3 regions of the Bacillus marinisedimentorum genome follow, and region 3 is predicted to be linked to each of the others. Evidence: riboswitches for the same ligand, from Rfam matches in the RefSeq annotation. Region 3 holds a riboswitch; each other region holds the start of a gene.
What was found. A riboswitch is a leader RNA that binds a small molecule or an ion and turns the genes downstream of it on or off. The one in region 3 is predicted to bind thiamine pyrophosphate.
Positions count from the first base shown of each region.

Region 1: linked by a shared signal. The riboswitch ahead of A4U59_RS18350 (MTH1187 family thiamine-binding protein) and the one ahead of A4U59_RS15220 (acyl-CoA dehydrogenase family protein) in region 3 are both predicted to bind thiamine pyrophosphate.
Region 2: linked by a shared signal. The riboswitch ahead of thiT (energy-coupled thiamine transporter ThiT) and the one ahead of A4U59_RS15220 (acyl-CoA dehydrogenase family protein) in region 3 are both predicted to bind thiamine pyrophosphate.

Region 1 covers NZ_LWBL02000065.1:25,061-35,478, reverse strand. The annotation lists gene A4U59_RS18400 (hypothetical protein) at 1-194, shown strand, start outside; gene A4U59_RS18395 (ABC transporter permease subunit) at 224-1,096, shown strand; gene A4U59_RS18390 (Na+/H+ antiporter) at 1,230-2,807, opposite strand; gene A4U59_RS18385 (glutaredoxin family protein) at 3,105-3,317, shown strand; gene A4U59_RS18380 (class I SAM-dependent methyltransferase) at 3,332-3,955, shown strand; gene A4U59_RS18375 (hypothetical protein) at 4,647-4,886, opposite strand; gene A4U59_RS21915 (hypothetical protein) at 5,145-5,384, opposite strand; gene A4U59_RS18365 (ABC transporter ATP-binding protein) at 5,559-6,365, opposite strand; gene A4U59_RS18360 (ABC transporter substrate-binding protein) at 6,337-7,368, opposite strand; gene A4U59_RS18355 (ABC transporter permease) at 7,381-8,163, opposite strand; gene A4U59_RS18350 (MTH1187 family thiamine-binding protein) at 8,168-8,458, opposite strand; TPP riboswitch at 8,761-8,870, opposite strand; gene A4U59_RS18345 (alpha/beta hydrolase) at 9,115-9,828, shown strand; gene A4U59_RS18340 (MFS transporter) at 9,935-10,418, shown strand, end outside.
Region 2 covers NZ_LWBL02000023.1:63,518-73,935, reverse strand. The annotation lists gene A4U59_RS06925 (Lon protease family protein) at 1-2,433, opposite strand, end outside; gene thiT (energy-coupled thiamine transporter ThiT) at 2,572-3,138, opposite strand; TPP riboswitch at 3,228-3,332, opposite strand; gene A4U59_RS06915 (hypothetical protein) at 3,485-3,859, opposite strand; gene A4U59_RS21290 (hypothetical protein) at 3,960-4,184, shown strand; gene A4U59_RS06910 (glutaredoxin family protein) at 4,378-4,614, opposite strand; gene A4U59_RS06905 (metallophosphoesterase family protein) at 4,843-5,346, shown strand; gene ymzB (protein YmzB) at 5,448-5,843, shown strand; gene A4U59_RS06895 (DoxX family protein) at 5,903-6,412, opposite strand; gene A4U59_RS06890 (DoxX family protein) at 6,458-6,961, opposite strand; gene A4U59_RS21685 (hypothetical protein) at 7,333-7,482, shown strand; gene A4U59_RS06885 (VLRF1 family aeRF1-type release factor) at 7,739-8,542, shown strand; gene A4U59_RS20820 (YfhE family protein) at 8,653-8,829, shown strand; gene A4U59_RS06880 (hypothetical protein) at 9,024-9,254, shown strand; gene A4U59_RS06875 (hypothetical protein) at 9,239-9,460, shown strand; partial or broken gene A4U59_RS20815 (aminopeptidase) at 9,660-9,875, opposite strand; gene A4U59_RS06870 (DUF2290 domain-containing protein) at 10,348-10,418, opposite strand, start outside.
Region 3 covers NZ_LWBL02000050.1:34,080-44,497, forward strand. The annotation lists partial or broken gene A4U59_RS22055 (thioredoxin family protein) at 507-713, opposite strand; gene A4U59_RS15205 (hypothetical protein) at 726-1,166, opposite strand; gene A4U59_RS15210 (NifB/NifX family molybdenum-iron cluster-binding protein) at 1,211-1,582, opposite strand; gene A4U59_RS15215 (protein-glutamine gamma-glutamyltransferase) at 1,802-2,647, shown strand; gene A4U59_RS22615 (YjcZ family sporulation protein) at 2,839-2,961, shown strand; gene A4U59_RS15220 (acyl-CoA dehydrogenase family protein) at 3,027-4,085, opposite strand; TPP riboswitch at 4,149-4,259, opposite strand; gene A4U59_RS15225 (DUF421 domain-containing protein) at 4,302-4,994, opposite strand; gene A4U59_RS15230 (DUF7669 domain-containing protein) at 5,408-6,382, shown strand; gene A4U59_RS15235 (AAA family ATPase) at 6,433-8,919, shown strand; gene A4U59_RS15240 (McrC family protein) at 8,916-10,184, shown strand; gene A4U59_RS15245 (nucleoside triphosphate pyrophosphohydrolase) at 10,349-10,418, shown strand, end outside.

The sequences.
Region 1 (10,418 bases), on a different contig from region 3:
GTGATGTGAAAGAATTGCAAGAAACGGGAAGTACGGATATCGATGTATGGAATGATTATACGCTCACCATCTTTGTGAACGGCGGGGCACAGCGGTCGTTAAAGGAGAGCGGACTGTTTGCAGAAGAGACCGGCTACCAATTCAAAGGATATAAAAATGCCGGAGAATCACAAATTACCTGGACAGGAAACTGACCGGCAGAAGAGTGGAGGTGCCAACCCTTTTGAGCTATATTCGTAAATTATTCATTCAGTTCATAACCGCGGCGGCTGGCATCATTTTCATCGGTGCAATTCCGCAGCTTTTCCGAAGAGGAGAGTCAGGAATCATCAACTTTACGGCATACGGTGAAGCGGTACAGAGTATTGTCACCGGCCTTCTTCATCCCAGTGAGCTGACATATAATGTACACGGAACGATCAGGCCGCTATTCCCGCAAATTTTTGAGATGTTTCTTTACTCGCTCACAATCCTGTTAAGCGCATTGATTGCAGCCCTGATCATTGCTTCATTGCTGACGTTTTTCACCATGCTCCTGCCCCATAAAGTCATTGAAAAAATGAAATTCGGTGTATTCGTTTTCGAATCGCTGCCTGATATTTTGATTATTGTCCTGCTGCAAGTTGCTGTCATCAAGTTTTTTCAGAGCACAGGGATCCTCCTGTTCAGCATTGCGGCCATTCAAGGGGAAAAAGCTTATATGCTGCCAATATTGACACTGGCTATCCTGCCGACCATCCAGTTTTACAAGCTGATGATTCTGATTTTTGAAGAGGAGCTGGAAAAACAGTATGTCGAGCTTGCGCGTGGGAAAGGACTCCGAAAAGGGTTCATCCTGCTTGCTCATGTGTGGCGGAACGCGGGAATCAGCATTTTCTATCATTCCAAGTCACTGCTCTGGTTTATGCTCTCCAACTTGCTCATTCTGGAATACTTATTCAACATCCCGGGCATTACCGGTTTTCTACTGAACTATCTAACGCCGGAAATTTTCACGGTCGGCCTGTTTTTGTTCTTCATTCCGTTCTTTTTTCTTTATGCGTTCGGTGAATATTTCGTGTTGAAGCTTGATAAAGGGGAAGGGAGCAAGGTTTAAATAAACGTTTGTTTAATTTTACATTTCCTTCTTGCAGTGAAGAGAATTGCTTTCCCTGTTAATAGTCTTACTTAGGTGCCCTATGAAAAAGCGCCCCGCAGGCAAACATGCGGGGCGCTTTCGCCCTTTTGATTCATTCTTCCCCTTCGATATGGACGAGCTGGTCTGTGATCTCCTCTTTTTGCTTCGCTGCCACGTCGGCAGAAATGATATTCTCCCTTTCGAGCATGTCCAATCGTTCGTGCTGGGCATATAAAGCATGTTTCCGCAGGGTGGCAAGCTGATCGGATCGCAATTCAGGGTGGGTGTCGAATAATTCTTCAATTTCTCTTTGGTGCAAGTCGGCTTTCTTTTTGTATTCGTCAAGTAATTGGCCATAGACCGGTTCCGTAATAAAAAGCTGGTTTTTGATTTTTTGGATTTCCGCAATGCCGGTTTCATACCGGTGAATCTGAGCTACAAGCCGCTGAAAATCGCCGGATCCTTCTTTTTGTGACCGGACACCGAGTAATGAAACAAGCGGCTTGATGGTCAGCCCCTGGAAAACCAGCGAGAATAGGACAATACTGAATGCGAGAATCAAAATATCCTCGCGTGCCGCGAAATCCCGCGGCAGGCTCAGCACAAGCGCAATGGACAGGGAGCCTTTCAGTCCGCCCCAGTTCAAAATGTGTTTCCATTGGATTGGTATGCCCTTCACTAAGGAAAGACTTGTATATACGGCGAGACTGCGGGCGGCGAGTACGATCAGCAGCGCCATGCAGATCATTCCCCATTTATCGGTCAAATTGATGCGGGTGATCTCAAGACCGACCATAAGGAAGACGAGCGAGTTTGCCAGGAGGGCGGCTACATCCCAGAAACTGTTGATATTCAGCTTCGTTGTCGGGCTCATCCCGATTTTCGCCCCGAAGTTGCCGAGCGTCAGTGCGCTTACGACAACGGCGATAACACCGGAAACATGTATGTTTTCAGCCAGTAAATACGATCCGTAAAACAGCAGAACACTGAAAATGATCTCCAGCGGATAATCATCGAAGTATTTCAGCAGCAGTGAAACAAGGTAACCGAGCGCACCGCCGACAATAAGCCCGCCGGCAACGACTTTGATAAATTCAAGCGAACCGCTGCCGAGGCCCGCCCAGCCCCAGTCGATGTATGTAAGCAAATAAAAGGCAGAGATTTTAAAAAGGACAACTGCCAGTCCATCATTGAAAAGAGACTCCCCTTCAATGACAGTAGCCAGTTTCTTATTGACGCCGAGGGATTTGAAAATGGACAGCACGCTGACGGGGTCAGTCGCACTCATCAGGGCCGCGAAAACAAACGCAGCAGGAATCGGAAAATCGAGAAGCCAGTATGATGAAAAGCCGATAATCAGAAAGGAGACGAACGTCCCTCCAAAAGCGAGCGCGAGAATCGGTTTCCGGTTTTCGTTAAGGTGGCTGAACGGCAGTTTCAAGGCTGCTTCCCCAAGCAGTGCCGGCAGGAAAATCGTCAACACCATAAAGTTAAAAATTTCCCCTTCTGTAATAAATGTTTTCAAGGGTTCCAAAACAGGAACATTAATAAGGCCAATGATTGTACCGACAATGACAAGGGCAATCGGATAAGGCTGACGGAATTTTTTGGCAATGGCTGTAACGGCGGCGGCGAGTAAAATCAAAATCAGGCCAAGCTGGAATATATGGTGCAGATCAAGTTCATGCATTACAGAAACCTCCGTCCCTGGTATTCTTCCATTATACCGAAAATTAGGTTGTGCTGTTATTTATTCCCTGAAGGAAGACGTACAAACAGTAAATTTTGCCCCCTATGGTATTTATTGATAAAATTTTAAAAGAGCACCAACGTACCAATATCGTTACTAACCTCATAAAAAGAAGACTGTTACATTAGACGGAATGAGTAACAATAAAGTCTAACATAGCTGAAAAAGGAGCGAAAACAGATGGCTGAAACTAACATCACAATTTATACACGTCCGACCTGAAGCGACTGCCAGATGGTGAAAGAGTTTCTTTCACAGCAGAATATCCCTTTCAATGAAATCGACCTCGCCCAACAGCCGGATAAGGAAGATGAAATGAAACAAGAGGTAGGATCGCGAATCGTACCGGGCATTATTATCCGGAAAAAACGCCTGTTAGGCTTATCGTCAAAAAAGCATGTATTTATCGGGTTTGAACCGAATGAACAAGAGATCAAAAGTCTTCTTTAACTGGAGGCGGTAAAATGGCTGATCCTATAGACCGGAATGTAACGGAGAAAATAAAAAAGCGGTATAACCGCAATGCGCTATTATACGACAGCATGGATAAAATGATGCGTGACGACTGGCGGGAGATGACAGTCGGGAAGGCTTTCGGAAATGTACTGGAAGTGGGAGTCGGCACCGGCTTCAACCTCGCTTTTTACCAGCCGGATAAATGCTCGAAAGTGACGGCAATCGACTTCAGCCCGGCCATGCTGAAACGGGCAAAGCAGCGTGCGGAAGAAGCCCCGGTCCCAGTCGAACTGCTGGAAATGGATGCACAGGATATGACCTTTGCTGACGATACGTTTGATTCGGCTATCTCCACCTGTGTGTTCTGTTCCGTTCCGTTTCCTGTTGAAGGACTGAAGGAAATCCGCCGGGTCACAAAGCCCGGCGGCAGCATTTTCTTTCTTGAACATATGAGAGTGGATAAGCCTGTCATCGGCGAGGTGATGGACCTGTTGAATCCCGTTTCCGTTAAACTGACAGGAGTTAATATCAACCGCAAAACGATTGAAAACATTGAGAAAGCCGGCATGGAGATCGTGCGGGTGGAGAACGTGGTGGGCACGCTCCTCCGTTTCATTGAAGCGCGGCCTTGATTGCCGGGATTTAAGGGGGGTACTGCCGCGGCCTAGTATGCGGTGACGGACTGTGTCCAGGTATTTAGGTTGTTGATGCTGTGAATCTGTATGATCTGGTGCGGCGGCAGGAGTAAAACATGAAAGAAATACTGATTTTTTGCTGATACGGATTAATTTTTTGCGTGAAAGTCGGGAGGTTGTATTCCTGTATTCAGGTTTCACGCCGTTCAAAGGATTTTTCACGCCAAACAGCCCCTGTTTCATGCCATATCCAGCCGGTTACGCGCGGAACCCGGCATGCATGGTACAAGGATGTACGGGTTTCACGCCGTTCGCCCGGATTTACACGCCAAACCGGAGTTTTTTCACGCGGAACTTACGTCAATTCACGCCAAAACCCGGCCTTTTCCCGCCAAAGGGCAGTTTTCGCGCCATAACTACGGCAATTCACGCCAAACTAGGCCCCATTAGCGCCACCCCCGGCCCTACTTTCACGCTAAACCCGTCTCTTGTCGAGTCAAACGAGGGACTTTTCAAGCTGTCCGGACCCCTGCGCCGCTCGCACCCGCTCATCATATCTACAGGCCCCATCTTTGCCGCCAGAAGTGATCACTGCTTCGCTGTGGCAGCAAACATGAATAAAAATAGTGATTTTTAGCTGAGAAAGAACAATTTTTTACGCGAAGGTAGGGGCAGCAGCATTTCTGGTTCAAGTTTCGCGCCGTTCAAAGGGCTTTTCAAGCCAAACAGCACCGGTTTCACGCCATATCCAGCCGGTTACGCGCGGAACCCGGCATGCATGGTACAAGGTTGTGCGGGTTTCGCGCCGTTCGCCCGGATTTACACGCCAAACCGGAGTTTTTTCACGCGCAACCTCAGTCAATTCACGCCAAAACCCGGCCTTTTCCCGCCAAAGGGCAGTTTTCGCGCCATAACTACGGCAATTCACGCCAAACTAGGCCCCTTTAGCGCCACCCCCGGCCCTACTTTCACGCTAAACCCGTCTCTTGTCGAGTCAAACGAGGGACTTTTCAAGCTGTCCGGACCCCTGCGCCGCTCGCACCCGCTCATCATATCTACAGGCCCCATCTTTGCCGCCAGAAGTGATCACTGCTTCGCTGTGGCAGCAAACATGAATAAAAATAGTGTTTTTTAGCTGAAAAAGAACATTTTTTTACGCGAAGGTAGGGGCAGCAGCATTTCTGGTTCAAGTTTCGCGCCGTTCAAAGGGCTTTTCAAGCCAAACAGCACCGGTTTCACGCCATATCCAGCCGGTTACGCGCGGAACCCGGCATGCATGGTACAAGGATGTACGGGTTTCACGCCGTTCGCCCGGATTTACACGCCAAACCGGAGTTTTTTCACGCGCAACCTCAGTCAATTCACGCCAAACCCCGGCCTTTTCCCGCCAAAGGGCAGTTTTCGCGCCATAACTACGGCAATTCACGCCAAACCCGGCCCCTTTAACACCAACCCTGCCCCACATTTCGCGCCAAACCCCGGCCCCACATTTAACACCAACCCCGCCCCCGCATTCCCCGCCACAAACCGAATTCTTCCCGTGTTAACAACCCGGCTCCCTGCCCTTCCCCACCCGCATCCAACAAAAAAAGCCTGCCAATCAGGCAGGCGAACCGTTTGATTTTTTCAGCATTCCGAGCAATTCTTCTTTCGTTTTCACGGCATCTGCACTGGTCATCATCTCGAACGAGCGCGGCCGCGGCAGGGGGACTTTCACTTCGTGCGTAATCCTGCCCGGCCTCGGTGACATGACGTATACTTTATCAGACAGGAATATGGCTTCATCAATGTCATGGGTGACGAGCAGGACGGAGTACTGGAAGTCACGCCATATTTCCAGAAGCCATTCCTGCACCTCAAGCCTTGTCAGGGCATCCAGCTTGCCGAATGGTTCATCAAGGAGCATGAGTTCCTTGCGGGACAGGATTGTCCGCAAGAAATTTGCACGCTGTCTCATGCCGCCGGACAGGGCTTGCGGATAACTGTCTGCGAACTGCTCCAGGCCGAAACGGGGCAGGAGTTTACGTGCTTCACTGCGTGCCTGCTTGCGGCTCAACCCTGCTATTTCAAGCGGGACAGCAGCATTATCGATGATGGTGCGCCAGGGGAATAGCAAGTCCTTCTGCGGCATATAGCTCGCGACCCCTTTTTTGCCGGTGATCGGGTTTGCTTGATAATAAACCTCGCCGGCCTGCGGCAATGTGACCCCGGATATTATATCCAGAAGGGTGCTTTTCCCGCAGCCGCTTGGACCGATGATTGAAACAAACTCGCCTTCATGAACTGAAATGTTGACATCCTTAAGTGCCTCAACAGGCTGGTTCCCTTTTTCCTGAAAAACTTTTGTGACACCGAGAACTTCAAGTGCTGTTCTCATTTTACTTGCCGTTTCCAGGAAGGAATTCATTTGTGAATGCTGCTTCAGGGTCGATGTTTTCTTCAATCAGTTCACGCTCATGCATCCAGTCTGCGAACCGCTTCCACACATCATCTTCTTGCACTCCCCATTGCTCTGCATCATCCTGGTAACGGGGACTCAGCCATTGCTGGCTTTTTTTGACGAGTTCTTCATTCAATTCAGGTGCGTGCTTGATAAGGATATCAGCTGCTTTTTCAGGGTTGTCGATCGCATACTCGTATCCTTTGGAAGTCGCGTCCATGAATTTTTCAACGAGCTCCGGATTGTTTTCAATATGATCTTCGTTCGTGACGAGAACAGGTGTGTAATAATCCAGAGCCTGGTCAAGGTCGTTCAGCATGATGGTATTCAATTCAATGCCCTGGCGTTCAGCTTCCACTCCGTCCCATCCGTAATAAATCCACTCGAAATCGGCATCCCGGCCAATCGATTTGAAAAAATCGGTCGCTCCGAGCGTAACCATGTCCACTTTTGAAAAGTCGGCATCATCCGCTTTCATGACTGCTTTCAATACGGCCTCTTCCATAGGCGCACCCCAGCCGCCGTACCGTTTTCCTTCAAAATCCTTCGGTGTGGTGATGCTTTCTTCTTTTAATGAAGCAAAAGCGGACGTGTTATGTTGGATAACCGCGGCGATGGAGACAAGCGGGATGCCGGCAGAACGTGCCTGGGTGACGCCCTCCTGGTAGCTCACTCCGAAATCGGCTTTGCCGGAAGCGACAATCTGGCCGGCTGAACCGCCTTCGCCGGGCTGGACGATTTCGACATCAAGTCCCTGTTCCTCATAATAACCGTTTTCAAGAGCGGCATAGAGGCCGGTGTGATTTGTGTTCGGGAACCAGTCAAGCATGACGGTGACCTCCTGGTCCTGCTCGTTTTCCGTGTCAGTTTCTGCTTCTGAATCGGCTGCTTCTTCATTTCCACAGGCCCCTAAAATAAAAGGAAAGGTGAAGAGTATTGCGATAAGAAACGATTTTGTGAATTGCAGCATATCAGTTCCTCCTTATGATTGTTGTTTTGATTGGTGCCAGGGCATCATCAGCCTGCCAAGAAGTTCGATGATCCCAAAAATGACAAGGCTTAAGACGACAATGACAAAGATGGCGGCAAAAACCCGCTCGGTTAAATAAGATTGAGATGCACGGGTCAAATAAATACCGAGTCCTTTGTTCGCGCCGAGCCATTCCCCGATCACCGCACCCATGACGCTGTAGGTGCCGGCAATGCGGAGGCCTGAAAAGAAATAGGGAAGGGCGGCAGGCAGTTTGACCATCCGAAAAATCTGCATCCTGCCCGCACCCATCGTTTCCATAAGACGGATCATATCTTTGTCGGTATACCGGTAGCCTTCCGCAAGATTGATCGTAATCGGAAAAAAGCAAACAAGGGCGACAATAATGACTTTCGGCAAAATCCCATAACCGAACCAGATCATGAACAGCGGTGCTATCGCAATGATCGGAACGGTTTGCGAGACGACGAGAATCGGATAGACAGCTTTCCTCAGCCATTCAGATACATCAAGAAACGTGGCAATGACAACACTGAGCATTACAGCTGCCGTCAGGCCGAGGGCGGTCTCAAGCAGCGTTCTCATCGTATGCTCTGTAAGCAAGGCCCTTTGTTCCCATAGCGATTCGGCAATCAGTGACGGAGCGGGCAGAATCCATTTTTCAATGCCGGATACGACAGTGCCTGCTTCCCAGATGACGAGGAGACCGAGAAGAACCAGCCCCGGAAGTGACAAGGACAGGAGCCGCCCCGCCCAGCTTGTATTTAAGTTCACGGCGTTAGGAGCGGTATTTATGGACTTTTTCATCAATCGTAACGTCCCTGTCCGGGCGATAATGGATTTTTATGCAGGTCATTATGTCACTTGCCCCCGCCTCGACACATGCATCTTGCGCCCTTTTGACGATTTCCAGCAATTGATCGAGCTCGCCCTCCATTACCGTTTCCATCGGACCGACTTCATACTTCACGCCTGATTGGCGGACAACCTCGATGGCTCTGTCCACAACTTCGTAGCTGTTTTCTGTTCCTTTCGGCAGTACTTGAAATCCCAGATTGACACTGCTCATGTAAAATCCCCCTTAATAATTTTGCTCGCTGCCCCTGCCTGAGTTCCCAGCCTCATAAAGCAGGTGAAACCCCGAAAGAGCAGCTGTGATGAGTCTCACCGTCCATCTTGCGGCATAGAAGACGCCGTGAATGCGACCGACTTGCAGCAAGAACGGATGCCGCACTTTTGCACGTGGAGAAAACGGCCACCTTGAAGCCAGTGGCAAAAGAAAAAGGCTGCCTGATTCAGGCAGCCTTTGGTTCACCAATAGTTATAGTGATAAAATGGAATAATAGTCATTGTTCCGCAATAAAACGGAAAACAAGTCCATTTTTTGGTTCCTACGCTGGCATTATCCAGATCAGGTTCATGGGTCGATGCGTTAAAAGCATCCTCTCAGCCTGGTCAACCGGGCTCCCCGTCCTATTCAGTTTGATTTATTTAAAACAATAGCAGAGGTCAGGCTTGTTGTAAACGTTTTTATTTGCGCGGAGTACAGGATAATAATGTGGGGGAGCGGAAGGATTGATGTTGCTCTGGCTGTTGGGCTGTTATAAAACGGATTGCCGGATTTAGATAAAGGCCGGTTCCAGGAAAGACATCTTGAAAATCGGCCTCAGGCGCATTTATACATAAATTTCACTTGAACTTCTACCACGAAAGGAGGCGCGTTGTATGATTGGGTGTTTGCTTATTCACGGATTTACGGGGGCCCCTTATGAAGTGGAGCCGCTGGCCGATCATTTCCGCAAAACAACGGATTGGAAAGTGGATGTTCCGACTCTTCCGGGCCACGGGGAAGAAGAAGAGTGGGACGGGGTTGTTCATAATGACTGGATAGACACGGCTGAAAAGGCGTTTTTGAAGCTTTATGAAGAGTGTGACGTTGTGTATGTTGTCGGGTTTTCAATGGGGGGTATGATAGCGGGTTACCTTGCTTCGAAGTATCCGGTTGACCGGCTTGTACTGCTCAGTGCGTCAGCACATTATATCAACTTGAAGCAAATGGCGGCTGACATCTTGGAGATGATAAAAGATGCGGTAAAGGGAGGCTTGAAAGATAACGAACTGTTTAAACGATATAAGAAAAAAACCGGTGCAACGCCTATCCGGGCCACTATTGAATTTCAGAAGCTTGTCCGGAAGCTGCGTCAGGAGCTGGAAAACATATCAGCCCCTGTTTTGATCATCCAGGGGGAGAGTGACGGACTGATTCCCCATAAGACAGCGTCTTTTTTATATGAATCGGTTTCGTCTGAAGAAAAATATGTTTATTATTTGCCTGATTCGAAGCATATTCTCCTGCACGGCACCGATAAAGAACAGATTATCGAACTGGCGGATTCTTTTTTGCACGGCAGGCTCGGAAACCGGTCGAGCGGTGTTTGAGGTGAAATCAACTATTTGGAATGCTTTCCATTTTAAGAACGGGCGCACCCGCTTTATAATAAAACCAGTTTGAGACGAATTTTTATACATACACAGGGGGGTGAAGATGAACCAGAATTCGCAGCCGATTAAAACCCCGTTTTTTTATGGATGGACGGTGGTGGCCCTGGCCGCTGTTGGCGTGTTTTTTTCCGGGCCGGGCCAGACGTATTCCGTATCGGTTTTTATCGAGTCGTATATAAAAGAGTTTGAAATGAGCCGTTCAGCTGTTTCAAGTGTGTATTCAGCAGCTACATTGCTTGCCGGACTGTTATTGTTTATCGTGGGACGGCTCGTCGACCGGTTCGGACAGCGGGCGATGATGGCATCTGTCGGATTGATGCTCGGGCTGGCGGCTCTCTGGAACAGCATGCTGACAGGGCCCGTCATGATGTTCATCGGCTTTTTTGCGATCCGGCTATTCGGGCAGGGGTCGCTGACGCTGATTCCGAATACGCTCGTGCCGCAGTGGTTTCTTGTAAAAAGGGGCCGGGCCCTTAGTTTCATGGCTATCGTCGGGTTTTTGAGCTCCGCCCTGCTGCCGCCGCTGA
Region 2 (10,418 bases), on a different contig from region 3:
GCAATTTAACTGTTGGCTGCCACTCTTTATTGCAGTTTTATACATTTCCTCCAGCCTTTCCTCGACAAGCCGGAAAATGGTGCCTTTCTCAAATTGGCCGCCTTCATTTCGTTCAGGTCCAGCTGGAATTCCGGTCAGGATTTCGATACCCTCTGTCACATTTTTGATTGCCCAAATATGGAATTCCCCATTTTTTACAGCTTTAGCCACTTCATCATCAAGCATCAGGTTTTTGACATTTTGATGGGGGATGATCACGCCCTGCTTACCGGTGAGACCTTTTTCTTTGCAGATAAAGAAGAATCCTTCAATTTTTTCGTTTACACCGCCGATTGGCTGGATTTCCCCCCACTGGTTAACAGACCCGGTGACGGCAACTCCCTGTTTGATCGGCACTCTGGCTAATGATGATAAAAGGACATACAGCTCAGTGCTGGACGCGCTGTCGCCGTCGATCATATTATAGGTTTGTTCAAACGTAATGCTTGCCGAGAGCGGCAATGGACGGTTCTGGGCAAACATGCCGGATAAGTAACCGCTTAAAATGAGCAAGCCTTTTGAATGGAGATCTCCGCTTAAGGATGTTTCCCGTTCGATGTTCAATATACCCCTGCGGCCGGCATAAGTCTGGGCGGTGATCCTGCTTGGCAGGCCGAACGTGAAATCGCGGGTTCCCATTACAGCAAGACCATTGATCTGGCCAATCCTTTTTCCGTCAGTGTCCACCATTATCGTTCCATCCATTATCATTTCACGCAGCTTTTCTGCAACCCGGTTGGAGCGGTAATGCTGTTTGGCCAGCGCCTTTTGGACGTGAACGCGGTCTGCAAATTCGCTGTTCTCCCTCCTTGCCCAATAGCTGGACTCCACAAGAATTTTAGTGATGTCCTGAAATCGCGTAGAAAGCTTCCGTTGATCAGCAACCAGGCGGGAACTGTGATCGATGATACGGGCAATCGCCCGCCGGTGAAATGGCAGCAGGCCTTCATTATCAGAAAATGTCTTGATAAACGAAGCCATCTGCAAATGGTGATCGAGATCGCGTTCCATCTCAATATCAAATTCCACTTTTACTTTAAATTGTTTTTGAAAATCTTCATCCCACAATGAAAGCATGTCAAACAAGTAGTGGGAACCGATCAAAATCACCTTCACGTTAAGCGGGATTGCTTTAGGTCGAAGCCCGGCGGTGGCGAAAGGCGATTTTTCCTGAATGAGGCCATCCGGCGTGATGGACCCGTTTTGCAATGTTCGCTTCAGCATTGTCCATACATACGGTTCGCTCAAGAGATCAGCAACCTGCATAATCAGGTATCCGCCGTTAGCCCGGTGCAGCGAGCCTGCTTTGATTCGGGTGAAATCAGTCGACCAGTTTCCGAAACTTCCTTTGTATTCAACTTTACCGAACAAGTTGCTGTATGTCGGGTTCGTTTCATAAATAATCGGGGCTCCTGTTTTGCCTGGGTTGCTGACGAGCAGATTAACAAAGTACCGTTCGCGTTTTTTTTGGTTCTCCGTACCAGCAAGAATCTCAAGCATCGGGTTTTCTTCCCCTTCTTTATTCAGGAGCAGCGGAAAGTTTTTGCTGATATCTTTTCGGTATAATTCCAAATAGAGGATTGTATCACGTTGATGGCTGTACTTGGATAGCAGCGGGGCAAACAGGTAGTCTGTCGCATAGTTGGCAGTTTCCTGCATATATTCCTCCAGGTTTGTCCGCATTTCTTTTTCGATTTTTTGGATAGTATGAAGGGTTTCATTTATCTTTTCTTCCACTTTTCTTCCGCGTACTTTTAACTCTTCTTTCATATCATCTGTCAGCCTCTGGTATTCATGGGGCTCAAGCGGCCGGTTGAAACGGAGAGGGTAGGAATTGATGCCGGTTGGTGTTCGTTCCACCTTATATTGCATGTCCAGTGCGTATTGGGTGAGCTCTTTCCAGGCAGATTCAACCTTTGATTCAAATTCATGGATGATACCGTTTTTCCGGCTTGTGTATTCATCACTTGAAAAGATTCTGATTAATTCGTTTTCGATGTCGCTTAAGAGCGCATCCATTTCTTCACAGAAGGCAGGTCCCTGACCGGAAGGGAACGAAAGGGCGACTGGCTGATCGGGATTTTCAAAGTTATTGACATAACACCAATCACAGGGGACAGGCTGCTTGTCGGCGAATTGCTTTGCTTTTCTGCGGGTGAAGGTTGTTCTGCCTGTACCGGCAGGGCCGGCAACAAAAATGTTGTATCCTGACTGGCTGACAGAAAGGCCGAATTCCATTGCTTCCACAGCACGGGGCTGGCCGATGATTTCATCTTCAAGATCGGTGTATCCGGTGGTTGTTTCAAAAGGAAAAATCATCTCATTACATACATTTTGCAATTTTTCTTCAGGCACACGGCAAACATCTTCAATACCCGGCAGCAAATCCTCCATTTGTCGCCACCTCCATCAAAATACGTTATTTACAATATTCGACTCAGCCAGCTCCTGTTCCTGCTCGGCCTGCAGCCGTGACAGAGATAAAAAAAACTTCCGCTGATTGCGGAAGTTTCTAAGGACGTCATGGATTTATCAGGTTGTCCGGATAACAAGGCGCTCTGCACCTTTTATAATTCCAGCAAGAACCATCGCGCTTAGCAAAAAGGCCGGCCCCATATAGGTCAGGTTATACACAAGTGAATAAATGAAGACCGGTGTACCTTCGGGAGCATATTCACCAAAAAAGACTATACCTGAATAGACATGTATTGCGTATCGGAGCAGGCTGCCCAAAAAAGCCCCGCCAACGATAAAACCGACAGCTTTGTTTCGCTGGCCATTTTCAAGGGAATGACGGATTCTGGAAGCGAATATACCCGCAGTTCCTACAAGAGAAAAGGCTACAAAATAATCGAGAAAGGCCTGCAACGGTGTATAAATGTAGGGTTGTCCGGCTACGACCTGCAAAAGGCCGACCATCAAACCGGTCAGCAGGCCGCCTTTCAAACCCCAGCGGTATGAAATGATGAAAATCGGCAGCATTGCAAATGAGATGGAACCGCCCTGGGCCCATAGCTTAAAAGAAAAGAGATCGAGCAAATATCCAAGTACCCCGAAAATTGCAACTTCCACCATGAAAATAACTGTCTTGTTCCGCATTCTTTTCCCCCCCTTTCAACTTTCTGGCGCATAACAAAAAGCAATACAGGGGATTGTTCAGAGGAGATCGCCCGCATTGCTTGCCTGGTTATCGTCCGCTTCCACAATCCCTCCGCTAGCATTAACTAACAGGTTCAAAGGGTCAGAACTCTCACGTTCACTCTCAGCCTTTTTGGGCTCCCCTGGTGGTTGCGCTTATATGCTTTTTGTATGCAGCATCCATTAAGAGCTGCAGCTTGTACAGTCCCATTCCAAAAAAATGCCGGCTGATGAAACTGTGCCGGGCTGGAATCTATTACAATGTAACGGAAAAAAGAAATTTTGTCGAGTGATTCGCTTTTCCTTTTTAAAAAAAGAACGGGAAAAAGAACCTGCGGATTCCGAAAAATGGGTATCGGTATCTGCGAAATCTCCGGAAGCGCCTTGGATAACCGTATCCAAAACCATAGCCAGGAAATCCATAACCCGGAAAACCGTAACCGGGAAAACCATATCCACCCAAGCCATATCCATAACCTGCTTCGCGGTCATCGCCCATATCACCAACCGGCACCATTAAATACACATGCTGGCGGTCAACCTTGTAAATGATTCCCTCAGCCTGCTGTCCCTCGCTTGTTTCCATTTGTACGTAGTGATCCTTATACGTGCTACAAAAATCATGCATTTGTTCCGGGGACATTTGCATATCTGCCCTGTTCCAGTTGCCGTATTGCTGCATATTCATCCCTCCTCGATTTCCATGTATATTCAGCGGCCGGGCGAATTTTCCAAAAATATTTCCGGCGCAGTAAATATATCTATTCCGCAGCGATTATGTTATGCTTGATGAAAGCTTGAAAGGGGCATGCCGTATCGGAAAATTTTTGGTCGATCATGAGCGGAAAATCGTCCATCGATCTGCTTATGTTACAGATAACTGCAAGCACGAGTCCATTCCCGTGGAACACCGCCAGGACCTGAATAGCGACGATAAATTAAATCAATTCAAAGGCTATGAATTATGTCCGCATTGTTCGGTTGCTCTTTCATATGTACGTAAATAAAACCCGTCCCTTGCATAGAAGGACGGGTTTTTACTAATGGAATCATTATCCAATTTATAGATGAATCGTGTGTGCAGTTTCGCAATGTTGGTTTATTTGCTGAAATAAATCCAACAGCCGCCAGTGTAAACGGCGAATCGAGTCTCCGTAGCCAGTGCTTGCACCTTAAATGAACTCATCGCGTAAAACAAAATTATGCGGTAAGCATTGCATCAATGTTTTGCGGGTCAAAACCGATGATCCACTTTCCATCAATTTCTGTTTGAGGGACTCCCATTTGTCCGGTGTTTTGCAGAACATATTCCATTTTTTCCGGTTCAAGCTGCAAGTTGACCTCAGTGAATTTCACGCCCTTATCATTAAGGAAGTTTTTCACCATTGTGCAGTACGGGCATGTGCTTGTCGTGTAGACCGTAACGTTTTTGTTCATATCAAATTATTCCTCCGTTCGATTTTATAAGCTTTTAAGGGGCCGGTTAATGTCTGGATTATCGGCCTTTTTATACCCCTATAGGTATAATAATTGAACAAAAAATAATTGTCAACCCGACAAGTAACAGAAATGTGGTTTCAGAGAACTGATCTCAGGTATGATAATGAATACTGGAGATTTAACAGGTCGAAAACAGGGGAAGGCTTTTAAAGGAGGGGATGCATATTGAAGGTCTTGATCATATCAGATACCCACATGCCGAAACGGGCGAAAGAATTACCGGCTGTATTAAAAAAGGATTTGAAAGATGCAGGGCTCATCATCCATGCCGGTGACTGGCAAACCCTTGCGCTGTATGAAGAATTGCAGCAATACGCACCTGTGGAAGGGGTAGCAGGTAATGTCGATGGGGACGAAGTGGCAGAACGGTTCGGACTTTGGAAGTTGATTGAGGCCGAAGGTGTACAAATAGGGATTGTTCACGGCCATGGCAAGGGATGGACAACAGAAAGGCGGGCAATTGCTGCTTTCAGTGATCATGACCCGGATATCATCATTTTTGGACATTCCCATATTCCGATTCATAAAGAAGTGAATGGACAGGTTGTTTTTAATCCGGGTTCACCTACAGATAAGCGAAGACAAAAACAATTTTCCTATGGGGTGATGATGATTGAAGCAGGAAACTTTACTGTAGGCCATGTCTTTTTTGAGGATCGAGCTCCGTAAATTGCTGAAAGGGAGTAGCTGGAGCTGAAATCAACAATTCCGTTTAAGCCGGCCAACCTAACAAACACAATTTATTTACAGCCATTTTAAAAAGAAGATGTGTGAGAGTTGCAAAAAGTGGGAAATTTATCGGTGAGGTGAAGACAATGAACGAAGAACAGAAACTTGAATTAGTAGGTAAACTGAAATTTGCTTTGTCTGAATGGAAAGGAAGCGATATTTCCATTCGCAAACATGAACAGCGGGACCTTGATGAAGTGACGATGAATTTGCTGGATGTCGAGTGGGTCGACCGGCCCGCTACTCTTGATGACTATCTTGGTGAGCATCTCTTGAAGCTGCGTGGCCATGGAAGCATCAGTGCCGAGAAGGACGTCCAGGATTTGCCGCAGAACGATTACGAAATTCCGCTTGCAGGCCTCCATAACGTTGATGTATCAGAGAGCCGCATACACCTTGAGAGTTCAAGGGCGTCATATACGGTGACAAAGGAGTAAAAATAACCGGCAGCTGTGTCAGCTGCCGGTTATTTTTATTGAAGTAAATCATGAGTCGCTCAGGACGCTTCATTATATGCCGCAGATTTATCATCTTTAGCATAGAACTGGCGGATGAACGGAATGATCCAGCGGTCGATGCCGATTTTTGCTGCATTGTATCCAGCGACAAGAATGAAAATAGTTAAAAGAGTCATTTGCGGATTAGTGCTGGTTGTGCCGGAAAACATGAATGCAAAGTTCATTACGATACCCATGAGAGCTGCGAAAGTTGTCAATCCTCCAAGAATAAGGCCAATGCCTACAAGCAACTCGCCGTATGCGACCATAAAACTGAAGAGTCCTGAATTCGGAAGTGCGAATCCTTCCAGGAAGCTGGCCCACCAGCCTTGCACTGCCGGATGATCTCCGGACGCTTTTCCGATGGAACCTTTCAGGAAACCGGAAGCATCAAATCCGCCCGTCACTTTTCCCCAGCCTGCATGGAGCCACTGATAACCGATATACACACGAATGATGGTCAGAAGATAAGAAGCAATGGTGTTTTCACGAAGCCATTTAACAAACATTTGACTCACTCCTAATCATTTAATTAGTGATTTAACATGCTTTAATCAGGATACTTTGTTATATGCCGCAGATTTATCATCTTTAGCATAGAACTGGCGGATGAACGGAATGATCCAGCGGTCGATGCCGATTTTTGCTGCATTGTATCCAGCGACAAGAATGAAAATAGTTAAAAGAGTCATTTGCGGATTAGTGCTGGTTGTGCCGGAAAACATGAATGCAAAGTTCATTACGATACCCATGAGAGCTGCGAAAGTTGTCAATCCTCCAAGAATAAGGCCAATGCCTACAAGCAACTCGCCGACCATGAAACTGAAGAGTCCTGAATTCGGAAGTGCGAATCCTTCCAGGAAGCTGGCCCACCAGCCTTGCACTGCCGGATGATCTCCGGACGCTTTTCCGATGGAACCTTTCAGAAAACCGGAAGCATCAAATCCGCCCGTCACTTTTCCCCAGCCTGCATGGAGCCACTGATAACCGATATACACACGAATGATGGTCAGAAGATAAGAAGCAATGGTGTTTTCACGAAGCCATTTAACAAACATTTGATTCACTCCTTAATAAAAAATGTGATATCTATTACACTTTCAATATATCGAAATGTGGTAGAAAAGTGTTGTAAATATGGCAGTATTTACAAATCGGACACAACTTTTTGACAACTTTTCAAAGTTTCCACTATGAAGGGAGTGTAAATAGGGGTACCCGTATATGTATGAGTTTGAATCCTGTAGAGAAGGCCTAAAATGACACAGTAATTATCATTTGAAATCACTGGTTACTTCTCACAATAAATAGCACAAAAACCGGAGGGGAACCGGAACGGATGTCGTACTTGGGCCCGTGGTGAAAGCGAATGCCTGCAGCCGAAAGGAACGGGTAAGCTCTATCCCTCCTCTTCTTACAAACACTTCAAATGACACCACTTATTGTCCTGTCAATCCATTATGCGATTTCAATTGCTGATTTGTTAATGAATGAAAGGATATGGAGAGAGTTAAAAGTGGAGCATAAAAAACTTGTGATTCCATACTGGCTGGGAACTGTTGTTTCCCATGTTATCTAAACTACTTTTCTTAACAGCCCCTAACTAAACAGAATTAATAGGGAACTATCCGCCTCTTTTGCTGGGATTTTTTGTTTAATCAAGTGCAGGAGCGGAAAAACATTACTATAGACAATTGAATAAGCCTGTGTCAAAGCACAATGTGGATTGGAGCGGAATGTGAGTGCCTTGGGCGAAAAACAACAAGGCCGTTTTACAGAGCATTGAATGAAAAGGATACCATTTCAGGACCGAAAGGTGGACCAAACACATGTCTATGACAGATCGAATTCGAACACTTGAAAAAATCCAGCTCGAAAAGCCTGAGAAAGTGTTAACAATGTATTTGAATATGGATCCTTCAGACCCCGGCCATCAGGGGGGAGAATGGAAAATCCAATTAAAGAATGCGATGAATAATTTCGAAGAATATGTTGAAAACAGCGGCAACAAGGAAGAATTGAAAAATTTCAGGAAGGTCAGGTCCCGTACGGAAAACTTTGTGGAAAACCATCACCTCGATCATTTAAAGAGCATTGTCGTCTTTGCTTCAGCCGATGAAACCGTCTGGTTTGGCGAAACGCTTCAAATGAGAGTTGAAACAGAGTTTTTTTGGGAAACCAAACCGCGCCTTGAACAGCTGAAACAGTTGAACCGGGAATTCCCTAAATCCGGGATAATCCTTGTCCAGCAAAACCATGTCAAAATTATGGAAGCGGAACTTGGCGTCGTGCACAATACAAAGGAATACATGCTCGATCTTGAGACCGAAGATTGGCGGAAATACAAAGGACAGCCAACCGCAGGCAATCCCATGCGCGGAGGGACGCAGGGATCAGGTGTCCAGCAGCATAAGTATGAAGACAGTATCCGCGTCAATCAAAAACGCTGGTACAAAAGCCTGGCACCGAAGCTGGATAAAATGGCGAAGAAAGATGAGTGGCAGCGAATTTATCTTGTCGGCAAGAAAGAAGAAATCGCTGAAATTGAGAACAATATGAATAAGCCGATCGATGACCGGGTGCCAAAAAATCTATTGAACCAGAAGGAAGAAAAAGTGCTTGAGGAAGTGGTGGCTTAGACGATCTCTGTCAAGGATGTTTTAGATCATCTATATAGGGAAGAAAATAGTAAGAGTAAGCAGCTCTCTTTGATTCTTGCCTCATCAAGAAAAAAAGGAGGATGATAGAAATGGCAAGAAATAATGCTCAATACCAGCCAACAGATGAGAAAGGCTTTAGTTTATCAGATGCACAGGAAGTAAAGTATTCCCATGAATTCAAAAAGGCGGATATAGCGGGAGGCATCCGGAAACCGAAAGTGCGCCGGGCAAAACGTGAAAATCCTGACTTGCTTCGGGATGAATAAATTGGCAAGCCCTTCTCCAGGTGGAGAGGGGCTTCTTATATGCTGAAAGGAATATTGGCGGAACAGCCGGTCATATCGGCAAATATCCAGAATAAAGGCTGGTGCCCTGACGTACCGTCATCATTTTTACAATTTATACGAATAAGCAAGTGTATGGCTCTTTTTAATCAACACATTCAGCCGGGGGGAAGTGTATGTATAATGAAAGCGTTGAAGATGCGTTGCAGCGGGCCTGTGCATCACTGAAATTAATCGGGTTGCGGATTAATGAAGAAGAGAAAATGCTTGTACGCAAATCATTAAAAGGGGAGTTTAAGAACGATCAGTTTTTTCAGCAAGCCCGGCAAATCCATGAAAAACGGATGGGGAAGACAAGCGAGGCTGATCTTTTCGAAAGAGGAACCGAAAAATGGAACCATATATGAAAAAGCCGGCATGCTGCGCCGGCTTTTTCTCTGTTAAGGAAATTAAAAATCTTAAGCGCTGTGTCGTCAGGGAACTGGATGAAATGGCCATCGGTGATCCATCGACCCCGCCGAGATTCATCTGTGAACAATGTGGAGGGGAAATGCATCCCGAACATTACACCAGTATCCAGGGCTATGAGCACAAGTTATCGGATCTGGACTAAAAGGACCGGGCGTGGTTTTCGCCCGGTTTTTCTTAATAAGGTAAGAAAGTATAACTTGTTCAAGTAAGATTACTGTCCAGCTCCAGGCACCAGCGGCTTGCGCCATAAGCGGCGATCCCTTCGGAAGGAAAGATCACCTTCCTGCGGGGACTCCGCTTATGCGTCCGCCTTGCGCTTTTGTTCTTAGCTTTATGACTGATTAAAACGCCCAGTTGCCGTTCCGGAATATTGGTTCGCGCGTGCCGTCTGCCAGCTCGCCGTCGATATCCATTTCTGCGGAGCCGATCATGAAATCCACGTGGGTGAGGCTTTCGTTCAGGCCGTTGTCTGCCAGTTCATCCTGAGACATCGTTTTGCCGCCTTCTATACAAAACGCATACGCATTGCCGATTGCCAGATGGTTTGAAGCATTTTCGTGACCAATGTGACCATGTTGTGACCAAAAACTAATTAATATATCTTTAGCATTTAAAAGGTTTCCGATATATAAGAAGCGGCTACGCTTCTTTTTTTGTGAGTAGTTTTTAATTTCAATTCGTAAAATTAATTCTTTATGATGTGCTTTTCTATTGTTATATTATACAGGACTTATATCAATTTTTTTATCAATACATTTTTGGATACATTCGGGCGATATAAAGGTTTTTTCAAAAAAAAAAAAGCATTTGCAATAGCAATATGCTCTTTTTAATTGGGGGGGAGGGTTTACAGTATTACACCAAATATATTGAAGTATTTTTAGTGAATACACCCTCACCGACAGGGTGATTCCATAAAACGTCCTTAGACACTACTTAATCAGACTGCATCACAGTTAATTGTGATTTTCAACAATCCATTGTCTTCTTCAAAAAGAAGGGGATACAATTCTTAAAAGTAATTAACTTTTATACTATAAATAAGAACTCTTGTTCATCTCTTGTAAAGTAACTATCATCTACTTTAAAACACCTTCTTT
Region 3 (10,418 bases):
AGTAGGGCAATTTAAACTGGGGTGTTGATTTCCGCTTCAGGGGCTCGCTTTCACCCAAGGGCACAAGTGCGACATCTGTTCCTGCTTCCCTTCGGTTGCACTCACAGTGTCTTCTTTGCCGCGGGGCGGCGGTGAGCCTCCTCATCGCTATCGCTCTAGCGGGGTCTCACCTGTCCCGCTGCTCCCGCCTGCGGGGGTAGCGAACAGGGAAGACCCCGCAGGCGCGAATAGTGCCGAGAAGCTCCCGGTCGCCCCGCGGAAAGCGAATGCCTGCAGCGGAAAGGAACGGGCTATCTCCAGAATAACCTGCTATCATTTTTGCAGTTTTTCAAAGATGGGTTAGTTTGATAAGCCAAACATTTAAATTCGGATTTATGTGACTTATACTTTGCTGATGAATAACAACATTGAACGTTAACACAGCCCAGAATAAAATAAAAACCCGAACAGGAGGCCTATATTCCATAGGCTCTATCTATTCGGGTTCATTCATTTCAATTCATGGATTATTGGAGAATTTCCTGGATCTTGCCAAGGATCAGCTGCTCAGGAGCTGCGCCTTCCTGTTCGGCTTTCCCGTCGTTGATGACGGTTTTCGGTACGCCCATGACGTTATGCTTTTGAGACAATTCCTGGAATTCCATTGCCTCAATCATTTCGCCGCGGATACGAGGGTTGACCATTGCCATGTGGTGAGCCACGCGAACTGCGCGGGGACAATGAGGTCAGGTGGGTGTTACGAATACGGAAAGTGTAACATCCTGATCGATCGCTTTAAGTGCCTCGATCGTTGCCGGCTCCAATCCGATTTTGTCATTGGCGATATCGATGATGTCCTCGATCAATGTCGTGAACTCGTAGCCTGATGGAATGCCGTAGAAACGCACGCCTGTATCAGTGCCGTCTTCCTTCACGAATACGATCGCAGGATACTTGTCGACACCAAGGCGGCTCACTTCATCCGCATTTTCATCCTTATCCAAATACTGAATGTCGATCTGATCGGATAATGAAGTCAATTCTTCAAGAATTTCTTTCGTCTCGCCGCACATTTCGCAGTTGTCGGTTGTGCTGAAATAACGGATATGCGCAGTGCCAGTCATCTGGCTGAACATATCTCTGATCGTCTGCTTGTCTTCCTCAGCAATCTTTGCCACAGTACTCATCTCCTTTTAAAAAAGTATGTACCCTTAGAGTTTTCCCTTAAGGCTCAGGAATTAAACGGCTCTTGCTGCAGCAGCCGGCCGACAGCTTCCCGTGCGGAGCCATCCGCTCCTGTCATAACCTTCATGTCTGTTTCGTTCATCACCTTATGCAGCCCTCTGCCTGCATGATGGACAAAAACGACATCGACATTTTGCTCTAAAAGAAAATCTTTGATAGTGTCCTGGTGATTTGCAGGATGGTGATGATGGCCGCCTTCATGATGGCCATGCTCGCCGTGCATCGCGGCAAACGGTGCATCAATTTCGTTCCAACGAGCGACCTCTCCATTCTCCACATCAACAAGCGCCAGGGTTGCGGTCCGTCCGAAATGGGCATTCACCATTCCGTCAGGCGTTACTGCTACAGCGATTCTCATGCCAACACCTCTTTAGTCAGTAGGTTAATAACCCTTAGGGGTATATTACGTCTTCAATTGTAACGTTAAATGGCAGATAGTTCAAATGAAATTTGCAGATTGATGCCAGGCACCGCTTCCTGGCGGAAATAACAATTCATCTATACGATTAATGCTGAAACATCTTAAAAAACAAATTCGAATAGGATAGGTATCAAGACAGTATGGAAGGGGAATCACATGATACAAATATCAGGGATGCCTCCGCAGCAAATGGAATCGTGGGATGCAGGAAGTGTGGAAAAAAAGATCATCCAGCAAATGCTTGATGCTCCTGTCCTTTATTCCTATCGCACCAGAAGTGAACTTTTATTTGAAATCAACGTCCGAAAAAATATCATAGAAAGCGCGGAAAAGATGAATGAACAAAAGATTGAATTTACAACCTTTAAAGGCGCTCGCTGCAATCCTGAATACTGGCACCTGACGGAACAAGGGGGGTTCCTTTTAAAGCCGGGGATACGTCCATCAGCAGCTATTATGGATATTTATGTGAATAGTCCTTTGTACGGTTTTGAATGTGCGACAGCTTCCGTAATCATCCTTTACCATGCAGCGATAAAAAGCATTGGTAAGCGTGTATTTGATGTCATGTTCCAGGACCTTTATTTATACAGCTGGCATACCGATTCCGATTTGGGGCTGCACACCTTTTATGCGAATCATTTGATCCCTGGCGATGTTGTTTACTTCAAAAATCCGGAATTTAATCCCGGGACTCCATGGTATAGAGGAGAGAATGCTGTCGCGTTGACGGGCGGCAAATTTTTTGGCCATGGGTTCGGCATAAGGGACGATGAAAAAATGATTCAAAAATTGAACAAACATCGCAAACAGGGGAGCACGCAATCAGCTTATTTAACGAATTTAGTCACAAGGCCATCTTTTAATCGGTTAGCTGAACTTTCAGCAGCCCAAAATGGCCGTACAGTTCGTCGAGTGCCCTACACTGTCATACACCATAATAAATGCTCGATAGCCTTCATTCAGTATTTGACTTATTACAAGAAAATGATTACCGGATAACCGGGCAGTACCAGTCCATGACATTAACCCATTTATGATGTTGACGGGCTCAACTTTCTTTTAGGTGAGTATGATATAGTGACAAATAACTATCGGGAAGGAAGGGTTAAAACGTGGATAATGTAAATGCAATGCCATATATGGGAGCAAACGTAAATGCAGCACCTGTAATGGGCGCCAATGTTCCTCCTATGCCAAGTTATGTTTCTCCAGGTTATAGATACTGTCCTCCGGCAAGGGGATCCAACACATTCGTGTTGATTGTCGTGTTGTTTATCCTATTGATCATTGTAGGTGCTTGCGGTTTTTATTAAACCATGAAGTTGGTGCCTGGTCCCGGCGCAATTAAAACGCGCTGGATCAGGCACCGTTTCTTTTTTCAATCTCCATATGAGATCAGCAGTTTATGCTGTGAAGCCGTAAGCAAGTCCCGGTATGTCCGATTCAGGACGTTATCCTCGAAAAGAACGTCAATGCCCATATACCGGAAAAGATTCTGTGCGCCTTCTACCGCATGCCGGGCCGCTTCTTTGCTGTGCACGCTGATGTCGATCATCTCTTCATCAGACAGCGCGTTTCCGGCGAGATGGCTCTGCCAGGATGTTTCAATCGCCTTATGGAAGGCGGCAGCGGATTGATCGAATGGAGCCGTCAATTGCTCAATTTTACGAATGACAAACGAGTACCGCTCCTGATCCCAAATTTGTAATTTGCGCTCCGCATGGGCCTGGGCCTCTTCGAAAAAATGCCTGGCAATCCCGATTGTGGTCGCGGCGATATTCGCTTCGGCAAACGGCACGAATGGATAGTGATAGACCGGATTGTCATAATGGAAGTGAGGCTTGAACACATCAAACGTTCTCTCTTCCGGAACGAAGGCATCTTTCACATGAATCGTATGGCTGTTCGTCGCTTTCAGCCCGAATGCATTCCAGTCCTTTTCGATTTCCACCTGGCCTGGCCGCAAAATGAACGCCCGCACCGCTCCGTCTTCAACTCCGTCCACTTCAACGCGGCAGTTCGCTGTGAAGGTGGTCGCATGCAGCGAGCCGCTGCAAAACGGCCAGCTTCCGGTAACGCGCCAGCCCGCATCCACTTTGTTCGCAACCCCGTTCGGACGGTCACTGCCGGCTATGTATGCATCGCGCCGGGAAAAAACGTCAGGTGCAAAAGCAGGAGAAATCGTCGTCGCGAAAAAACCGGCCCCTGAACCGATCTGCACGAGCCAGCCAAAGCTGCCGTCGATCCAGGCGGCTTCTTCAAACAGCTTAACCGCCATCGGAAACGGCATCATCCTGCCGTTCAGCTCAGCGGGAAGGAATAACTTGAAAAGGCCCCGATCATAGATGATATCAAGCACATCCGGAGGCAGTTCACCGGCCTTTTCCATCTTCCGGGAATGTCCGCGAATCATGTCAATCGTATATGCATCAAACATCCTGCTTCATCCCTTCCTCTAAACTAAAAGCACTCCCTGACAAGAAGGGAGCGCCTAATTCATTAAGAAACAAGTTTCACTCCCTGCGCCGGCATTATCCGGCTCAGGTCAGCGGGTCAATATCTTTGCGGAATATTCTCAAGCCGGCCGATTCCAGCTCCCCGTTGAATCTATGAAATTCTTACTTTATTATACCGGACATCTTCTCGGTGTCTATCAAGTCGCATGCCTTTCATCTTCATAGGTTCTGATGTAAAATCCGCCAAGCCTGGTCCATTCAGCGTAAAAGACATCCTCAGCCCTTCGGATGTCATGTTCACCCAGCTGCTCATCAAGCCAGCTTTTGTCTTTGCCTATGACCTTCAGGCTCTTTTCATGGACCATGCCTTCATCAATGAGCAAAATGGAAGGTTCCTGAGGCGCCGTGTCAACCCCTAAATCCTTTGCCGTAACAGGTGACTGATCCGCATACTTCATCACACTCAGCTGCCCGCTCACTTCGAGAAACGCATACTTCACGTCACTGACAGAAAAGACCCCCTGCATGCGAAGCATCGTCCGGACCTGCTCCATTTCAAGCTTCGCCTTCTTCATCTCCTTAATGTCTATTTCCCCATTTTCAATAATGATGGCCGTTTTTCCTTTCAGCGGCTTACGGATCTTTTCAAACTTCTGCGGCAGCTTTTCAACGGTATAAATTAAAACGGCCCATAACGCGGCGGCATATATGACATGATAGATTTTTGTCTTTGTATCGTATATCCCCTCTTCAATAATCCCTCCGAGAATGAGTGCATACACAAAATCAAATGGTGTGACCTGGGCCATTTCCTTCTTTCCAAGAAGGCGGGTGATCAGGATGAGTGCGATCAGGCCGATGACCAGTTTCAAGGTAATGGTTGTAAACAAGCGGGAGGACCTCCTATCTGGTGGTGTGATAAGTTATTTACCCCTTATTTCGCTAAGTAATCTGGGAGTAGTTTCCATCCATACGAATACGAAGGTGAAGGGGGGATGAAAAAAATGAGAACAACTACACCATTAGCCAGGGAGAAGTTTAAAAGTCTTACCGAGCCCTCCAGTCGCATCTTTTTTAAAAAATCTGAGCAAAAGTAAAAAGAATAGGAGAATTCAACACAAAACTGGTCTGGAAGGACGAAGAAACGGCCAAAGGAGCTGGACAGAAAAACAAGTAAGCAAAGGGAATTGAGAGCCCCGGAATTGTCAGTTTTTTTTATAGGTGTGCCATAAATGGTTCAGTTGTTTTGTTATATTTAAAATAGAAAAATTTGCCTGAATAGAAACGGAAAGGGGAAAACCACATGCTTTATAAACTGTCTGGAAGCAACAACTTATCTGAAGGAATTATGGAGAAAGTAAGCGCAGGAAATGTCAATTACGAAAATGACTTTGAAAACTGGCTTGAAAACAGTCCGGATGCACTTCTGGATGAATATGAGGGGAATACAATTTTTTGGATTGGGCGGCAGACGAGAGCGGCAATCGGCGATTCCGGTAAATATCCCGATTTAATGGGGATTGATTCGGAAGGAAATCTTGTTATTGTGGAATTAAAGAAGGGCAGCACCCCTCGTGAAGTGGTCGCGCAGGCACTTGAGTATTCAACGTGGGCTTCCGCATTATCGGAAACAAAACTGAATGAAATCTTCCTTCTTTACCAGAATGGCAAAGGCCAGGGAACTGCGATTGAACTTCGGGACAAGTTTCATGAAGTGTTTTATCCTGACACCCAGGAAAAGAGCAGTGTTGAATTCAATCGGAAACAGCGTATTTTCATAATTGCCGAGACTGTCTCGCCGATTGTCAGAGAAGTGACGGACCATCTCCGGGACCGATATGGAATGGAGATTTTCTGCATGGAATACACCGTTTATAAAAGCTCTCAGGGCGAGTATATCATCAGCACCGAACAGATTGGAAGTTCCGCTTCAGTGAAATCCTCTACAGGCAGATGGAACGAGCCGGTAAAAGTGAAAGAACTGGTTTATGATACGGTAAGGAAACTTACAATCTATGATGAAGGTGACGAAACGTTCACTCCTGCTGCCGTGTATCGGGAAATCGCGAAAGAGTATCCTGATATCAACCCGACGACTGTCCGCTGCCAGTTGATTGCGGACTGTGTGAACCATACTTCAAGAAAGCATTATCCGTCAGGCCAGAAGGATTTATATTATCTTGTATCGAAGGGGAATTACCGGAAATATGATCCTCAGAGGGATGGGGAGTGGAATTGGAAGGGGGAGCCGGTAAACATCGGTGCTAGTGAAGAATAGCCGCGAACCTGTCTTGTTCAAAGTATTACTTTATAGTTAGGGGTGGGAAAATGAGCAAGCTGAAGAAAAAAATTGAAGCTTATTATAATAAACAAGAAGTTCAAAAGGAAATTGAAAATGCCAAAACACTTCACCAGGAATTTCTTAATGAATTCCCTCTGGAAAAAATTGAAGCGATGAGTGTAGAAGATTACGCTCTTGGTTACAAAAAGAGAGACTCTTTCAGCTGGTGGCTTGAGTATAACACCATTCCCCTGGGAAGCATCAAAGGAGGGAGTGCAGCAAAACATATCATTTACTTCCGTAAAAAAGATAAAAAATGGCATTATCCTTCTCAGTTTCCGAATGTGGAAAAAGCATGGGAGCAGCTGCGCAGTGATATTATTCAGCTGATTAAATCTTTTGATCAAGGTACATATGAGGGAATAAAAGATGATAACCTTCTTACAAATGCGACTATGCTTAAAGGCAAAATTTCATATCTGTACCACCCTGATAAACTGATGGCTATATATAACGCCAACCATTTAAGGAAATTCTTGAAAGAACTGGGTGCAGATGAAGATGATTTCAAAGGGAAAGATTCGATAGAATTAAACATTATGTTTTCGGAGCTTATTTCAAATCATGAAGAATTAAAGGGCTATGATCGCCTCCTTATCTCCCATTTTCTTTATCATGAATTCATGCGTGAAGAAATATATTATAAGATTGCTCCGGGACACGAGGCCAAGTATTGGAAAGAGTCCCTGGAAGGCGGTTATATATCCATTGGCTGGGATGAAGTGGGGGATTTAAGGGAGTTTAATGATTATGAAGAGTTCAAAAGTTCTTTTTTGACACATGATTTCCAGTCCTCATCTCAAAAAAATATAGAAAAAGCGAACGAACTGTGGAGATTCTATCAATTGCAGTCCGGTGATAAAGTCATCGCCAATAAAGGGAAGTCCAAAATTTTGGGGATTGGCACCGTGACAGATAAAGGCTATGAATACCGCGATGACTTAGAACATCAAAAACATGTTGTGTATGTCAACTGGAATGAAACTTATCAACCTGCCCTCGAAATCCCTAAGCAGGAAAAGTGGGGATTTAAAACAGTTGATACGGTAGGGAAGAAACAGGTGGTTGAATGGACTTCAAAACCAAGTACAGGAAATCCGCAAGGCAGCATTCCCTATACTGCAGAAGAAGAACGTTTTTTTGAAATGACTGAACAGGCCCTGTTGAGAAAGGGCCAGATAATTCTTTATGGGCCTCCCGGTACAGGGAAAACATATATGGCCAGAAAATTCATTACATGGAAAAATCAAAAAGATGAACTATTGAAAAAAACAGATCATAATCCGTTCAAAATTTGGTTTATGGTTGCTTCCGATAAATCAGACGATTTTCGCTGGGAACAGATTATGAATGGAGAAACAGAAAGATGGAATTTAAGAACGGTTGCCAGAAACTTTAGGAATGCCAGAAAAAGCGAAAAAATCTTATGTTACCGGGGGGGAAGTTCCTCTAACGGTATCGTAGGGATTGCCGAAGTATCAGAAGAGTTGCATGATGACTCGTTAGGGGTGAAAGGGGTTTATCATTTCAAGCAAGAAATCCCCTTTGAAGAATTTAAATCGATCCCGGAATATCAATCCACTCAAGCAGGGAAAATGGGAAATCGAGGGACGATGTTTGAATTGAACGATGAGTTTGCAATCTGGGTGAGAGAAACGTTATTGGAATACGGTGATCAGGAAGGTGCCGACATGTTAGGGGATTACATGAACCAGAATAATGTGGAAATGAGCACTTTCCATCCATCCTACCAGTATGAAGATTTCATGGAAGGGTTCAAGCCGGTACAATCCAGTGACGGCACTATAGCATTTGAACTTGAAAAAGGCATCTTCCAGCGTTTTGCGAGTAAGGCGCGGGAAAACAAAGACTCGTTCTACTACTTTATTATTGATGAATTAAATAGGGGGAACGTTCCAAAAATATTTGGTGAAATGATAACTCTTTTGGAGATGGATAAACGCGGGGTGGAGGTCAGGCTGCCTCAAAGCAAGGATACGTTCAGCATACCTGATAATCTCTTCATCATTGCAACAATGAACACGGCTGACAGAAGCATAAAAATGATGGATTCGGCCCTTAAAAGGCGTTTCGCTTTCATTGAGTGCATGCCAGACTATGATCTGATCGATAAACCGGTAGATTTGCTCAGTATAACCCCGGCAGAAATTTTAAAATCCATCAATAAAAAATTGGTTCATCTGCAAGGTAGGGATAAACAGATCGGCCATGCGTATTTTATGGAAAAAGGGGAACAGGTCACCTCTGTTTCTGAAATAAGGGATGTTTTTAAGTTTGAAATCATCCCGCTCATCCAGGAATATTGTTTTGACGATTATAACCAACTGGCGGAAATCATTGGGGAAGACTTTGTGGATGTCATGGGTATGGAAATTAACAATGAACTTCTGAATGGGACGGAAGATGCCTTTATTCAGGTGCTGGAGAGGCAGTTTAAGGACAGCGAATCATGAAACAGCAAATCATATTAAGGGAGTACTCGGATGAATTCCATCTATCGGACTATGTGCTGTCCCCTGATGAACGCGAGTACTTGACGAAAATATCCATCATTCATGAATCCCGGCCGTGGGAAAGACGATTTTATTTTGATGAACTTCAAAATGGCATGAGAATTAAAACACAGAGTTGGGTTGGCGTAATCGAATTAAATGATGTACGCATTGTTATCCAGCCTAAATTCAATGAGACATTTTCGGCATTGACGGATATGATTTTATTTGCCGAAGACCTTCCTTATTATCAAATGGAACGTACAGCCGGAGACATCAACAAGACCAACTTCCTGGAAATTCTTATAAGGCTGTTCCTCCTGGAAACGGAAAAGATCCTCAAGATGGGACCGGTTAAAGAGTATGTAAGAGAAAATGAAAACCTAAGGAACATGAGAGGCTCAGTCGTTTTCTCGGAGAACTTAAAGAATAATTTCAATTTGCCGAACAGAATCTATTGCCAGTATGATGAGCTGGTGACTAATATAATGGAAAATCAGGTCATTTTATCTGTTTTGGCCGCTGCCTCCCGTTTTAATGTATCAGCCAAAACACAGCAGCACCTCAATTTGATGAGAGCGCAGTTTGAGATGCTTTGCGAAGAATATCGAGGAGTTCACTGGCCGACTTTCCATTATAACCGGTTAAACAAACATTACGTCAATGCCCACAAAATCGGACATTACTTATGGAGGCGATCCTCTGCCACAAGTTTCTTAAGTAACGAGGAATTCCATTATTCCTTTTTGATTGATATGAATGAACTGTTTGAGAAATTCGCAGGTCAATTTCTAATGAAGTATCTGCCCCCAGAATATCAGGTCATTGCCGGAAAAAGAGTCACTGATGCGATTACCATGGAAGGGACAAGCTATCGGCATGTCATTCCGGACCTTATTGTGAAAAGCAAACATACTGGCGATAAAAAAGTGATTGATGTCAAGTACAAACAGTATGGATCAAAGAGAGTTGAGACCAGTGACGTTTTCCAGTTGGCCTTTTATGCGCAGTATAATAATCAACAATCAGATGTGAATTATGCAGCGACAATCTTATATCCCCAATATGCTAAAGATAAGCAAGTAAAAGATATCGTGATTGATTTGAATTCCAATTCAGCTTTTGCCGGGAAACTGAATGTTAAGTCCTTAAATATTGAAGAGATTCTTTATTATGATAAGCAGGGAAATCGAATGTACTTGGAAACACTTGCTGAGTCGATATGAAACGGCTTCTTTTCTGTAATAATCGGGTGAAATGCATTATGGTGCACCAAACATGGTGCGCCTATTCTATTATTATTGCTATATAGAATAACTTGACGATAATGGTAAAATAAGGGTAGTAACCAAGGCCGGCACATAGGCACATAGCATAATGGGGGGATAATATGCCGATATACAACAAACTTGTCAGAAATCGAATTCCAAACATACTTGAAAACAAAGGTTTAGAATACT